Regions from separate parts of the Mycobacterium europaeum genome, predicted to be linked through region 1. Evidence: predicted binding sites of a transcription regulator. Region 1 holds the regulator's gene; each other region holds the start of a gene.
What was found. Region 1 encodes LexA, which represses DNA repair genes until DNA is damaged. Its sites were predicted from a motif close to CGAACANNTGTTCG; they were not measured.

Region 2: U8D42_RS16980 (error-prone DNA polymerase) is a predicted target of LexA. The motif match lies at 1,738-1,751, and genes of this name have one in related genera.
Region 3: cofD (2-phospho-L-lactate transferase) is a predicted target of LexA. The motif match lies at 2,188-2,201, and genes of this name have one in related genera.
Region 4: ruvC (crossover junction endodeoxyribonuclease RuvC) is a predicted target of LexA. The motif match lies at 1,663-1,676, and genes of this name have one in related genera.

What each region holds. Positions count from the first base shown of each region.
Region 1 covers NZ_CP157315.1:2,946,964-2,950,215, forward strand. Annotated here, with positions in the region: gene nrdR (transcriptional regulator NrdR) at 1-103, opposite strand, end outside; gene U8D42_RS13165 (LysM peptidoglycan-binding domain-containing protein) at 190-684, opposite strand; gene lexA (transcriptional repressor LexA) at 975-1,673, shown strand; gene U8D42_RS13175 (LGFP repeat-containing protein) at 1,697-3,252, opposite strand, start outside.
Region 2 covers NZ_CP157315.1:3,721,094-3,724,345, reverse strand. Annotated here, with positions in the region: gene otsB (trehalose-phosphatase) at 1-213, opposite strand, end outside; gene U8D42_RS16985 (wax ester/triacylglycerol synthase domain-containing protein) at 255-1,598, opposite strand; gene U8D42_RS16980 (error-prone DNA polymerase) at 1,766-3,252, shown strand, end outside.
Region 3 covers NZ_CP157315.1:3,587,012-3,590,263, reverse strand. Annotated here, with positions in the region: gene U8D42_RS16385 (coenzyme F420-0:L-glutamate ligase) at 1-949, opposite strand, end outside; gene cofD (2-phospho-L-lactate transferase) at 946-1,947, opposite strand; gene U8D42_RS16375 (WhiB family transcriptional regulator) at 2,300-2,638, shown strand; gene U8D42_RS16370 (metallopeptidase family protein) at 2,666-3,088, opposite strand.
Region 4 covers NZ_CP157315.1:2,782,188-2,785,439, forward strand. Annotated here, with positions in the region: gene ruvB (Holliday junction branch migration DNA helicase RuvB) at 1-498, opposite strand, end outside; gene ruvA (Holliday junction branch migration protein RuvA) at 495-1,094, opposite strand; gene ruvC (crossover junction endodeoxyribonuclease RuvC) at 1,091-1,645, opposite strand; gene U8D42_RS12265 (DUF4178 domain-containing protein) at 1,828-2,442, shown strand; gene U8D42_RS12270 (DUF2617 family protein) at 2,453-2,956, shown strand; gene U8D42_RS12275 (DUF4247 domain-containing protein) at 2,953-3,252, shown strand, end outside.

The DNA of each region.
Region 1 (3,252 bases):
CGCACTCGGGGCACGATCGGCGGCGCCGGATGGCCTGCCCTTCATCGGTTTCCCTCGAGTCGATCACCCGGGAATCGGGATGACGACAGAACGGGCAATGCATGACCGCTCCTTCGCCGTGCCGACAACCAGGTACCGCAGCACTTCGAGCGTACCCGTGCGCCCACCTGCGCGGGCGAGGCCCGGGTGTCAGCCGACGGGGGCGATCAGCGTCTGGCCCGCCACCACATTCGGCGAGTTCATGTCGTTGAGTTCACGAATGCGGTCGGCGACCTGCCGGGCCGGAGCGTCCGGAGCCACCCGGTGAGCGACGTCTTGCAGCGACTCGCCCGCCTCGACGCGTACGACGGCCAACCGGTCCGGTAAGTGCGCAGCCGAGCTGCCGGAGTCGCCGTTGAGCACCTGGCCGACGTTGCCGACCAGGCCCAGCCACAGGGTGATCGCGCCGGCGGCCAGCGCCAGCCAGATCGTGGTCGCCACCGTGACGGGCCGCCTGCGGTGCGGCGCGCCCGACATCGCGACGCCGGTGCCGCGGTAGCGCACGGGCGCGCCCGCCGGCCGCGACGGGCCGGGGCGGCGCAGACGATCCAGCCCGTCCCGGCCGTAACGAAGGCCCTGGACCGGTCCGTTGACCGGACGCCGTGGGCTGCCGGTACGCGGCGCCAGCGTGTGGATGATTGTCATCTGCGTTCCTCCGGTCAACTAAATTCGCTCAGCTGTTCGACTGTATCGCTCGTGTGTTCGAACACCGAACATGTGAGCGAAGCGTGTCGCACGAGCCGAACGCTAGACCACCCCACCGACAAGTTCGCGGGCGCTAGCGCTGACATGCGGCTGAAATACCCGATCCGCCGAAGAGTTACACCTTTGTGATTTATGACTTCGGCGTGTTTTTCGCGCGCGGCGGAGCGGTGGCGACACGCTAGTCGAACACATGTTTGATTCTTGGGCGCGCTGGGGTTACATTCAGTGCCATGAGCGACAGCAACGACACCTCATCGGCCGGCGCGGACAGTCGGCTGCACGCCGTCGATTCATCGCTGACCGAACGCCAACGGACCATCTTGAACGTCATTCGCGCGTCGGTCACCAGCCGTGGCTATCCGCCGAGCATCCGGGAGATCGGTGACGCCGTCGGTCTGACGTCGACGTCGTCGGTGGCGCATCAGCTGCGCACACTGGAACGCAAGGGATACCTGCGTCGCGACCCGAACCGCCCCCGGGCGGTCGACGTCCGCGGCGCCGATGACAACGTGGCGGCAGCGACCACCGAAGTCGCCGGCTCGGACGCGCTGCCGGAGCCGACGTTCGTTCCGGTCCTCGGGCGCATCGCGGCCGGTGGCCCCATCCTCGCCGAGGAAGCCGTCGAGGACGTCTTCCCGCTGCCGCGCGAGCTGGTCGGCGAGGGCACGCTGTTCCTGCTCAAGGTCGTCGGCGACTCGATGATCGAGGCGGCGATCTGCGACGGCGACTGGGTGGTCGTGCGACAGCAGAACGTCGCCGACAACGGCGACATCGTCGCCGCCATGCTCGACGGGGAAGCCACCGTGAAGACCTTCAAGCGCGCGGGTGGTCAGGTATGGCTGATGCCGCACAACCCGGCGTTCGATCCCATTCCCGGCAACGATGCGACCGTGCTCGGCAAGGTCGTCACGGTGATCCGCAAGGTCTAGCGCCGTCGCGGCCGCCGGCCGGCTCAGTCCGCCTTGACGAAGCCGTTGGCCTGCGCCACTTCCTCACTGGACAACCAGATTTCGGCGAGCGTGTCGTGGTAGAGCTCGCTGCCCGGCGTGTAGTACAGCCCGGAGCGGGCGCTCGCCTTGATCGGGTATCCGTCGGGCGCCTGGTAGGGGTCGTCGAGGGGTAGGTGGATGGTGGGGCGCCCGCCCGGGCCGGTCGCCACGCCGCTGTCCTCGTCGTCGGCGGCCGCGTGCCGCCCGCCGCCGCGCTGCTCGGACGTGCCGGCGGCCGCGACCTCGGGCGCGATGGCCTCCGGGGCGGCTGCCTCGGCCTCGAACACGTCCGCCGGGACGTGCGGTGCCGCGACGTCCGGATGCTCGGGCTCGGGGGCGGGAGCACCTTCGTCGAACCCGGCGTCGGGAGGCGTGTGGGGAACGGCGACATCGAGGTATTCGGCCTCCGCGTACTCGCCGTCGGCGCGGTCGGTGTCGTCGTAGGCGGGCTCGGGCTCGTCGTCGGCGTATCCGGCTTCGGCGTAATCCGTTTCGGCGTAATCGGATTCCGCGTATTCGGTTTCGCCGTACTCGGCTTCGGCGTATTCGGGTTCGGCAAAGCCGGCTTCGGGGTGGCCGGCCTCGGCTTCGGCTGCGGGATAGCCGGCCTCGGAGAGGTCCGCCGGCGAGACGGCGGAGAACGAGTCGGTGTCGACCGCGTCGGGGTCCTCCTGCTCGAGGTCGAACGAACCCTCCTCCGCGCCGCCCCGCCGCCAGCTCACCCGTCCGGCCGCCCCGGCATCCGGGGCCGCCTCCTGGCGGGCGAAATGCTCGGTGGTCACGTCGTCGTGTCCCCAGGGCTGGTCGCCCGCGGTGTCGTAGCCGAGATCGAAATCGCGGCTGGGCTCGTAGCCGGCGTCGTCGGCGGCGCGACGCCGGCGCCACCGGAAGGCCAGCAGCCCCGCCAGCACGATCAGCGCCAGCACCGGAACGACGGCCAACAACCACCACGACTGCCAGGTGAACTTCTTGGCATGGGTGGGCATCGCCGAGCTGCTCGGCTGATTCTGCCCCGACACCTGCAGGCCGGAGAGCAACGGCGCGAGGTTGGCCGGATCCGTGCTGAACGTGTTCTTCGCCCGGTTCCACGAGATCTTGCCGCCGGCGAACTGCTGGGAGACGACGTCGCCGTCGACGGCCTGGTCGCCGACCGGCGCGCCCAGCTTGCCGGTCGGTCCGCGGAGCTTGTCCCACGCGGCCTTCATCGCCCCGCGGACCACGAACGCGCCGTGCTCCGAGGTCCAGAAGATCACCGGCTTGTCGGCGCCGGAGAACGTGACGACGCGGCTGGACGGGATGCCGCCGTCGGACTCATTGGTGGTGGGGAAGCCCAGGTCGCTGCCCGCCGGTCCGCCGAGCGACTCGTACTTGGCCAGGATGTTGGTTTCGACGGCGTTCGCGCCGGTGGCGGGGGTGAAGTACACCTTCCCGTTGGCGAAATCCTGGACGATGCCCTCGCCGCCGACCGGATACTGCGCGCCCTTCTTGACGCCCAGGGGGCCGTTGGGGCCGCCGGCCG
Region 2 (3,252 bases), 770 kb from region 1:
CTCGACGACCGCTTCGTCGGCGGTGACGACCACGCACCGTCCGGGTCGCACGCCCAGGTCGGCGGCCGCCCTCGCCGGGCCCTCGGGTGAGGAGAAAACCGCGGTGGCCATGTCGATCTCACGCAGCCGCCCGTCCAGCGCGGGCCCGGGCGCGTCGAACAGCACCGCGTCGTGGCGACGCGGGTCGATGACGACCGGGCCCGACTGTGACATGACCCAACCCTCTCACGAGGCCCGGTCCGGCCGGGAGTGGGTCAGTGCCGCGCTTGGCCCGGGAAAGGCGGGCGCGGCCCCGGTGCGCGACGGGCGGCGGCGCGGGGCGACCGCTTGCGGCGACGATCGCCGAACAGCAGGACCGAGTCCTGGCTGAGCGCGATGAGGCGTGCCATGCCCAGCTCGATGCCGGCGGCCAATTCCTTGGCACCGAACGCGGCGCGGGGCTCGGCCGTGATGCCGAACACGAGCTCGTCGCCGTAGCTGAGCACCGCGACCCCGGTGCTCAGCGCAACGGCGGTCGGCGGGATGGGCAGCACGCGCTCCATCGTCTGCCCCATGAGCCGCAGTGGGTGCCGCGGCCCGGGGGCGTTGGTGGCCAACGACACGACGGGGCGCCGCGGCAGTAGCGACAGCAATTGGATCACGCCGTCCCGCACCATCTTTGGCAGGGAATCGAGCGCCGAGTCGACGATGCCGCCGGATCGCGGGCCGGCTTCGCCGGCGACCCAGCGGGCCTGCACGGCGCGCAGCCGCCGCACCGGGTCGTCGTGTTCGACGGGCAGGTACGGTGACCGGACCGGCGTCGGCACCAGGGCGCGCAGCGAGTCCGCCCGCGGCTCCTCGCCGCGGCCGAGCAGCACCGTCCGGAACCCCTCGGTGGTGGCGGCCAGGGCGACGTCGTTGACGCTGGCGCCGAACCTGCGGCAGGCGCGGTCGACGTCGGCGATCGGGACGCGCACCGTGGCGTAGCGCCGCGGGACGGCGGTCCGGTCGTGCGTCCGCAGCCCGGGCCAGACCGCACCGAGGAGGGCGCCGGTCGCGGCCCAGGACGCCCGCCACAGCGCGTCGGGCCAGCCCGGTCGTGGCCCCGCGTCCGACGGAACCCGTTCGGCGGCAAAGACGTTGGTGAATGCGGTACTGTCGGCGTCGTCGCACAGCCGGGTGAGCAGGTAGGCGGGCGAGTTGCCGTCCAGCAGGCGGTGATGGGTCTTCATCAGGATCGCCCAGCGGTTGCCCTTCAGGCCCTCGAGCACCCAGCATTCCCACGGCGGCCGGTCCGGGCGCAGCGGTTGCTCGAGGGCGCGGGCGATGGCCCCGGCCAGCTCGGCTTCGTCACCGGGCCGGGGGACCGCCACCCGGCGCACGTGCCGGGCGAGGTCGAAACCCGGGCAGTCGACCCATTCGTGGCGCGTCGGGTGCGGCCGCAGTACCTGCGTGCAGCGCGGCATCGACGGAATGCGTTCGGCCAGAAGGTGTTCGAGGCGGCGGTAATCGGGTGCGCCGCCATCGACGATGGCCACCGCGCCGATGGCCAGGCCGGCGTGCTGGTCGGGATCCTGAGCTTTCAGGAGTGCCGTATCCAGTGCCCTCACCTGCGCCATGCTCGCCCCCGCCGGAAAACCTCGCCCTGTGTTACCAGTGTCTGCCCGGCCCGGTGTCCGCGGTAGGCACGCGGCGTTAAGACCTCGTTTAGGAGTTGAAGATCGGTTTAACAGCGGTTGGACAGGACCGTAGGCGATTCGAACACATATTCGATAGACTGCGGGGCGTGGGTTGGTTCAACGGCCCGTCGAGCTGGGCGGAAATGGAGCGGGTGCTCAACGGCAAGCCGCGCCACGCCGGCGTGCCGGTGACGCCGGGTGAGGACGCCCCGCTGTCGCCCAAGCGCGGAACGTACCGGCCGCCGGACGGCGCCCGGGCGGCCGGCTCGTCCGTTCCATACGCCGAACTGCACGCGCATTCGGCATTCAGCTTTCTCGACGGGGCCAGCACACCGGAGGAGCTGGTGGAGGAGGCCGCCCGGCTGGGGCTGCGCGCCCTGGCGCTGACCGACCACGACGGCCTGTACGGCGCGGTGCGGTTCGCCGAAGCGGCCGCCGAGCTCGAGCTGCGCACCGTGTTCGGCGCGGAACTGTCCTTGGGTCCCGGGGCGCGCACCGAGACGCCCGACCCGCCCGGCCCGCACCTGCTGGTGCTGGCCCGCGGTCCGGAAGGCTACCGGCGGCTGTCGCGGCAGCTGGCCGCCGCGCACCTGGCCGGCGGGGAGAAGGGCAAGCCGCGCTATGACCTCGACGCGCTGACCGAGGCCGCCGGCGGGCACTGGCACATCCTGACCGGATGCCGCAAAGGCCATGTCCGCCGGGCGCTTTCCGACGGCGGCCCGGACGCGGCGCAGCGGGCGCTGGCCGACCTGGTGGACCGGTTCGGCGCCGGGCGGGTCAGCATCGAGCTGACCCACCATGGTCAACCGCTCGACGACGAACGCAACGCCGCGCTGGCCGGGATCGCGCCGCGCTTCGGCGTCGGCGTCGTCGCCACCACCGGGGCGCACTTCGCGGGCCCGTCGCGGCGCCGGCTGGCCATGGCGATGGGCGCCATCCGGGCGCGGCAGTCCCTGGACGCCGCCGCCGGCTGGCTGGCCCCGCTGGGCGGCTCGCACCTGCGGTCCGGCGAGGAGATGGCCCGGCTGTTCGCTTGGCGCCCCGACGCGGTGAGCGCCGCCGCCGAGCTCGGCGAGCAGTGCGCGTTCGGGCTGGCGTTGATCGCCCCGCAGCTGCCGCCCTTCGACGTGCCCGCCGGGCACACCGAGGACAGCTGGCTGCGGCAGCTGACCATGACGGGGGCGCGGGAGCGCTACGGGCTCCCCGATGCCGCGCCGCGCGCGTACGCCCAGATCGAGCGCGAGCTGAAAGTCATTGCCCAGCTGACGTTTCCCGGATATTTCCTGGTGGTGCACGACATCGCCCGGTTCTGCCGGGAGAACGGCATCCTGTGCCAGGGCAGGGGATCGGCGGCCAACTCCGCGGTCTGTTACGCCCTGGGCGTCACCGCGGTGGATCCGGTGGCCAACGAACTGCTGTTCGAGCGCTTCCTGTCGCCCGCCCGCGACGGGCCGCCCGACATCGACATGGACATCGAGTCCGACCAACGTGAAAAGGTCATCCAGTACGTCTACGACCGCTACGGCCGCGATTATGCCGCCCAGGTCGCCAACGTCATCACCTACCGGGGCCGGATCGCGGTGCGCGACATGGC
Region 3 (3,252 bases), 640 kb from region 1:
CGCGCCACTTGTCTTTCATCCGGTCCAGCAGCCGGGTGCGGACGCCAGGTGTTTGCAGCCAGACGAACCGGACCGGTCGCGTGTGGTGCGGGGCCGGCGCGGTGAGGGCCTCGGCGACGGCGGCTTCGATCAGCTCCGGCGCCACCGGCTCGGCGGTGAACCGGCGCACCGATCGGCGCAGCAACTGCGCCTGGCGGCGCCCCATGTCGAGGGCCTCGGCGGTGCCGAGCCAGAACAGGTCTTCCTCGCCGGGCCGCAGCAGTTGCCGCGCCGTCGAGCCGTCGTCGGACACGGCAAGGCCGCGCACCACCGCGACCGGCATCGCGGTCAATTTGCCCTTCACCAGATCGGCCGCCGCCGCGACCTCGTCGGCGACCGCGATCTCGGTGACCACCAGTTCGTTGCCGTGGCGGTCGACGGTCCCCGAATAGCCGTGCAGCACAGCCATACCGGCCGACCCGACCGCCGCGTCGATCTGGCCGTTGCGCCAGGCGCGGCCCATCGTGTCGGTGATGACCACCGCGACGTCGACACCGAGCCGGTCGGCCAGGCCGGCGCGCAGGGCCGCGGCGCTGCCGTCGGGGTCGACCGGCAGCAGCGCGAGTTCGTCGCGGCCCACGTTGGATCCGTCCACGCCCGCGGCGGCCTGGATCAGACCGATCCGGTTCTCGGTGATCAGGGTCCGGCCCTTGCGCGCCAGCACCCGCACCGCCTCCTCCTCGACGAGCTTGCGCCGGAGCTGGTCCCGCTCCTCGGCGTCCCGCGGCGCCGGCACCAGCCGGCCCTCGCACTTGGACACCACCTTGCTGGTCACCACCACGACGTCGCCGTCGCGCAGCCAGGGTGCGGCCGCGGCCAGCACCGCGCTCAGGTCGTCGCCGGGGCGGAACTCGGGAAGCCCGACGACGGGCAGGATCTCGACCGCCGCGCCGGTGCCGTGCTCAGTCACGGGCTCACACCCGCGAGGTCGAGCCCGGCGCGGACCATCTCGGCCGTCGCCTTGGGGTCGGTCATCAGCAGCGGCACGGCGCGCACCGCCACGCCGTCGATGTCTGCGTGGTCGCCCTCGTGCACCAGCCAGCAGTCCAGGATCCCGGTGCCGCCGCGCGACCCGTAATGCCGGCCGACCGCCTCCGCGGTGGAGTCCACCCCGATCACCGACAGGCACGCATCGGCCATGCCTCGCAAGGGTTTTCCGCCGATGATCGGGGAGTAGCCGACGACCGGAGCGGCCGCCGAGCGCAACGCCGCGCGGATGCCGGGCACGGCCAGGATGGCGCCGACGCTCACCACCGGGTTGGACGGCGCCAGCAGGATGACGTCGGCGTCGGCGATGGCCGCGACAGCTTCACTTGTGGCGGTGGCCTTTTCGGCGCCGATGAAGGCGAAGCTGTGCGTGGGCACGCCGGCCCGATAGCGGACCCACCACTCCTGGAAGTGGATCGCGCGCCGGGTGCCGTCGTCCGGATCGGTGATCACCACGTGCGTCTCGCAGCGGTCGTCACTGGCCGGCAGCAACCGGGCACCGGGTTGCCAGCGATCACACAGCGCGGTGGTGATCTGCGACAGCGGGTAGCCGGCGTTGAGCATCTGGGTGCGCACCAGGTGGGTGGCGATATCCCGGTCGCCGAGGCCGAACCAGTCCGGCTGCACGCCGTAGCGCGCCAATTCCTCTTTGGCGTGCCAGGTTTCGTCGCGGTGACCCCACCCGCGCTCGGGGTCTACGCCTCCACCTAAGGTGTACATGCAGGTGTCCAAGTCCGGGCAGACCCGCAGTCCATGAATCCAGGCGTCGTCGCCGATGTTGACGATTGCATTAAGTTCGTGGTTGTCGGCTCCCGCGTCTGGGTGCTGTTGCGTTGCGAACTGACCCAGCCCGAGCAACTGTTGAATCCCCAGCAGGAAGCGGGCGCCGCCAACCCCACCGACCAGAACGGTGACCTTCACGTGCACGACAGTACTGCCCGACGACCGTGTGATGGCCGCCCCGTTACGCGGCCCTTAAGCGTAGTCGCGGACAGTGTGATCGACACGCCGAATGCGCAAAACAACGGAAACGCCGTAATTCGGTCACGAGATGGTATGGAAATGCGCCGTAATGCTTGACCCGGCAGATCAACCCGTGTCTAATCACAACAGTGTCATTTCCCGGTTGGCCGGCCGGTTCCGGTGTCGCAGACCGAGATTCGATCACTTGTTCGAATTGTCTGTACACATCAGAAAAGTGGGAACCACTCACTCTCTCAATCGATCTGAGGAGGCGGACGACCGTATGTCTTACGAACATCTTCGAGGAGTCATGGCGAGCACGCCGCACACCCCTATCGGCTCGGCGCCGGTCCGACCCGTTCGGCCGCACCTGACCGTGGTTCCTGATGCGCCAGTCGCATTCGAGCCCGAGCCGTTGCCGGCGCCAGTTGCGGACCAATGGCAGGACCGGGCGCTGTGCGCCCAGACCGACCCCGAGGCCTTCTTCCCGGAGAAGGGCGGGTCCACCCGCGAGGCCAAGAAGATCTGCCTGGGGTGCGAGGTACGTCATGAGTGCCTGGAGTACGCCCTGGAGCACGACGAGCGCTTCGGCATCTGGGGCGGCCTCTCCGAACGGGAGCGTCGTCGCCTCAAGCGCGGCATCATCTAAGGCGCCGAAGGCGCCGACGCGCCAGGGTTATTCGTCGTCGATCGTCGGGTCGATGACCGACGGCTCGACATCGAGGTAGATGGCCACCTGGGCCACCAGTATCTCGTGCAGCAAATCACCGAGTTCGACGGTGTCTTTGGCCCGTCGCTCAATAGGCTTGCGGAACAGGACAATTCGCGCCCGCGTGGCGTTGCCGCGGACGTCGACGCCGGCCGGGATCAGCCGCGCCAGCGGGATCGGCCCGTCAGCGACGACCTCCGGCGGCCACTGCACGCTGTCGGGATCCTTGGCCGCGATGCGGGGGATCTCATCGACCGCCACGTCGAGCTCGGCGAGGCGGGCCTGCCAGTGCCGCTCGATGGGCTCGTAGGCCTCCAGCACCGCCATGTCGAACCGCTCGGCCCGGCTGCGCCACCCGGGCACCGTCGGCGGCAGCAGCGGGCCGCGCACGTCGCGGCCCCGCCGGCTGGACCGGTGGGAAGCGAATCGGCCCGGGGACCGACCCCTCCGCGGGGAGCTGCGCGAATCGCCCACGCGCCGATGGTAACGGTTGAACATCGGCGGTCCGCCGGTTGCGCGTGTCCGGCGCTTCACGAGCGTTTGCGCACGATAGC
Region 4 (3,252 bases), 160 kb from region 1:
GGTGGCGCCGACCAGGGTGAAGGGCGCCACATCCAGGGGTATCGACGTCGCGCCCGGCCCCTTGCCGACCACCACGTCGACCCGGAAGTCCTCCATGGCCAGGTACAGCATCTCCTCCGCGGGGCGGGCGATGCGGTGAATCTCGTCGATGAACAGCACGTCGTGCTCGACCAGGTTGGACAGCATGGCGGCCAGGTCACCGGCGCGTTCCAGCGCCGGACCGGACGTCACCCGCAACGACGACCCGAGCTCGGCGGCGATGATCATGGCCAGCGACGTCTTGCCCAGGCCGGGCGGGCCCGACAGCAGGATGTGATCCGGGGTGCCGCCGCGATTCTTGGCCCCCTCGATCACCAGCTGGAGCTGTTCGCGCACCCGCGGCTGGCCGATGAATTCCTGCAGCGAACGCGGCCGGAGGCTGACGTCGACGTCGCCCTCCCCGACGGACAGCGCCGGGGACAGCTCGCGATCCGCGTAGTCCTCGTCGTAGTCGCTCATTTGGCCTTACCCAGCAGCGACAGGGCGGCGCGCAGGGCGCCGGACGTCGTCGCGTCCCGGTCGGCGGCCAGCACCTTGTCGGTGGCCTCTTCGGCCTGTTTGACCGCGAAGCCCAGACCGACCAGGGCCTCCACCACCGGCCCCCGCACCGCGTGCCCGTTGGCCATCGACGCGCCGCCCGGTGCGCCCGCCGCGGCGGCGCCGACCTTGTCCCGCAGCTCGAGCACCATGCGTTCGGCGCCGCGTTTGCCGATGCCGGGAACCCGGGTCAGGGCGACGACATCGCTGTCGTGCAGCACCTGCCGCAGCGCCGCGGCGTCGTGCACCGCCAGCGTCGCCATCGCCAGCCGGGGCCCGACCCCCGACACCGTCAGCAGCGTCAGGAACAGGTCGCGGGTCTCGGAGTCGGTGAACCCGTACAGCGTCATCGAGTCCTCGCGCACCACCATCGCGGTGATCAACCGGGCCTCGGCGCCCGTGCGCAAGGTCGCCAGCGTCGACGGCGTCGCGTTCACCCGGTAGCCGACGCCGGCGGCCTCGATCACCGCGTGATCGAGCGCCACCTCGAGCACCTCGCCGCGCACCGAGGCGATCATCGGGCGGCCTTCAGCCGGGCCAGGTAGGCGTCCCGCTGCCGGGCGGCCAGCGCTTCGGCCGCGGCCATCCGGGCCATCATCGGCGCCCGCCAGCAATGACAGATCGCCAGGGCCAGCGCGTCGGCGGCGTCGGCCGGTGTCGGCTTGGCCTGCAACGCGAGGATTTTGGTGACCATCGCGGTGACCTGGGCCTTGTCCGCGGCGCCGTTGCCGGTGACGGCGGCCTTGACCTCACTGGGGGTGTGGAAGTGCACGTCGACGCCGCGCTTGGCCGCCGCCAGCGCGACGACCCCGCCGGCCTGCGCGGTGCCCATCACCGTGGACACGTTCAGCTGGGAGAACACCCGCTCGATGGCCACGACGTCCGGTTGATGGGTGGCCAGCCAATGCTCGACGGCATCGCTGATCGCCAGCAGCCTCTTGGCCAGCGGCGCGTCCGACGCGGTTCGCACCACGTCGACGTCCAACGCGACCACGCTGCGCCCGCGCCCGGTTTCCACGACCGACAGCCCGCATCGGGTCAGCCCCGGGTCGACGCCCATCACCCGCATTGCCCGCTCCCACCTCTAGAACAGCTGTTCGATACCCTAGCGGCCGGGACCGACGGCTCCGCGCAGGACACGCGGCGGCGCCGCCCATTCCCGGGCCGCGAGGTTAAAAACGCCGAACCCACCAGAAAGCTGTTAGCTTTACCCCACGTTCGCTCAAGCAAGGCGGCAACGGAAGGGTTCGCGTGGGATCACTCCTGGTCATGATCGCGATCGTGCTGTTCATCGCGTCCATCGTGGTGCTGATCATCGCTTTGCGGCGGCCCAGGCAAGCGGGCCCCCCGCCCGGACGCCAGGATCCCCTCTCGTTCAACGCGATGCCGCAGTTCGGGCCCCGGCAACTCGGCCCCGGCGCCATCGTCAGCTATGGCGGCGTCGACTACGTCGTGCGCGGCTCGGTGACGTACCGCGAGGGGCCGTTCGTGTGGTGGGAACACCTCCTCGAGGGTGGCGACCAGCCGATCTGGTTCAGCGTCGAGGAGGACGACGGGCGCCTCGAGCTGGCGATGTGGGTCAGCCGCAAGGACCTCAGCCTGCAGCCGGGCGACCAGCTGGTCGTCGACGGGGTGACGTTTCACGAGTCCGAGCGGGGTCGCGCCTCGTTCACCACCGAGGGCACGACGGGCCTGCCGGCGGGCGGCGAGATGGAGTTCGTCGACTGCGCCAACTCCGACGAGTCCGCGCTGCTCTCGTTCGAGCGGTGGGCGCCGGGCACGCCCTGGGAGGTGTCGACCGGCAAGCCGGTGCTGACCGGCGAGCTGACGGTGTATCCCGCGCCCCCGCCCTCCCCGTCCCCCTAGGAGCGCGTCGGTGCCGCTTCACCAGCTCGCCGTAGCGCCTTCGGACGTTTCCGGAGAAAACCTCGGGCTCGCGCTCAACGCGCCCGCGCCGCCGCCGCTGGCGACCTGCCTGCTGGCCCACCCCGCCGGCGGCTCGCTGCTGCTCGGGGTCCTGGGCGCCTCGCACGTCGTCACGGTCGAGCACGCCGCGGGCCGGTTCTCCGAGGAGGTGTCCTGCACGGCCCGCGGTCACGGCGTGGATTTGCCGGAGCGCACGGCCGCCGCCGGCTACTCTCTGCGGTCCCGCACCGACACGTACGGCGAGCCCGCCTTCCGCCGCATTGCGGGCGACCTTCGTGACCGGTGCGCGCGCGAAAAGGGTTGGCTCGGCGGCTCTTTCCCCGGCGACGACGCCGCGCTGACCGCGTTGGCCGCGCGGGCCGACGGCGCCGGGTGGCGTTGGCAGACCTGGCACCTGTATCCGGCCGGCGACGGCGGCATGGTGGTCCACACGGCGAGCCGATGGCGCCCGTGAGCCGCAACCGCCTGTTGGTGATCGCCGGCGCGCTCGCGGTGGCCGCCGTCGCCTGCCTGGTGCCCGGAATCATCTTGCTGCAGAAGAACATCGGCTCCTACATCGCCGGCCACTATCACGAGTACGCCCACGACGCGGACGGGACGCGCTACGAATGCAGCGGCTCCCCCGACGACGTGGCCGACACGCTCGCCGAATACCAGGCCCCCCAGGCCCGGGCCGCCAACGGCAACAACGAGTACCTGCGCTACAGCAACAACATCGTGATCATCGGCCCCGACGGCAACCGCCCGTGC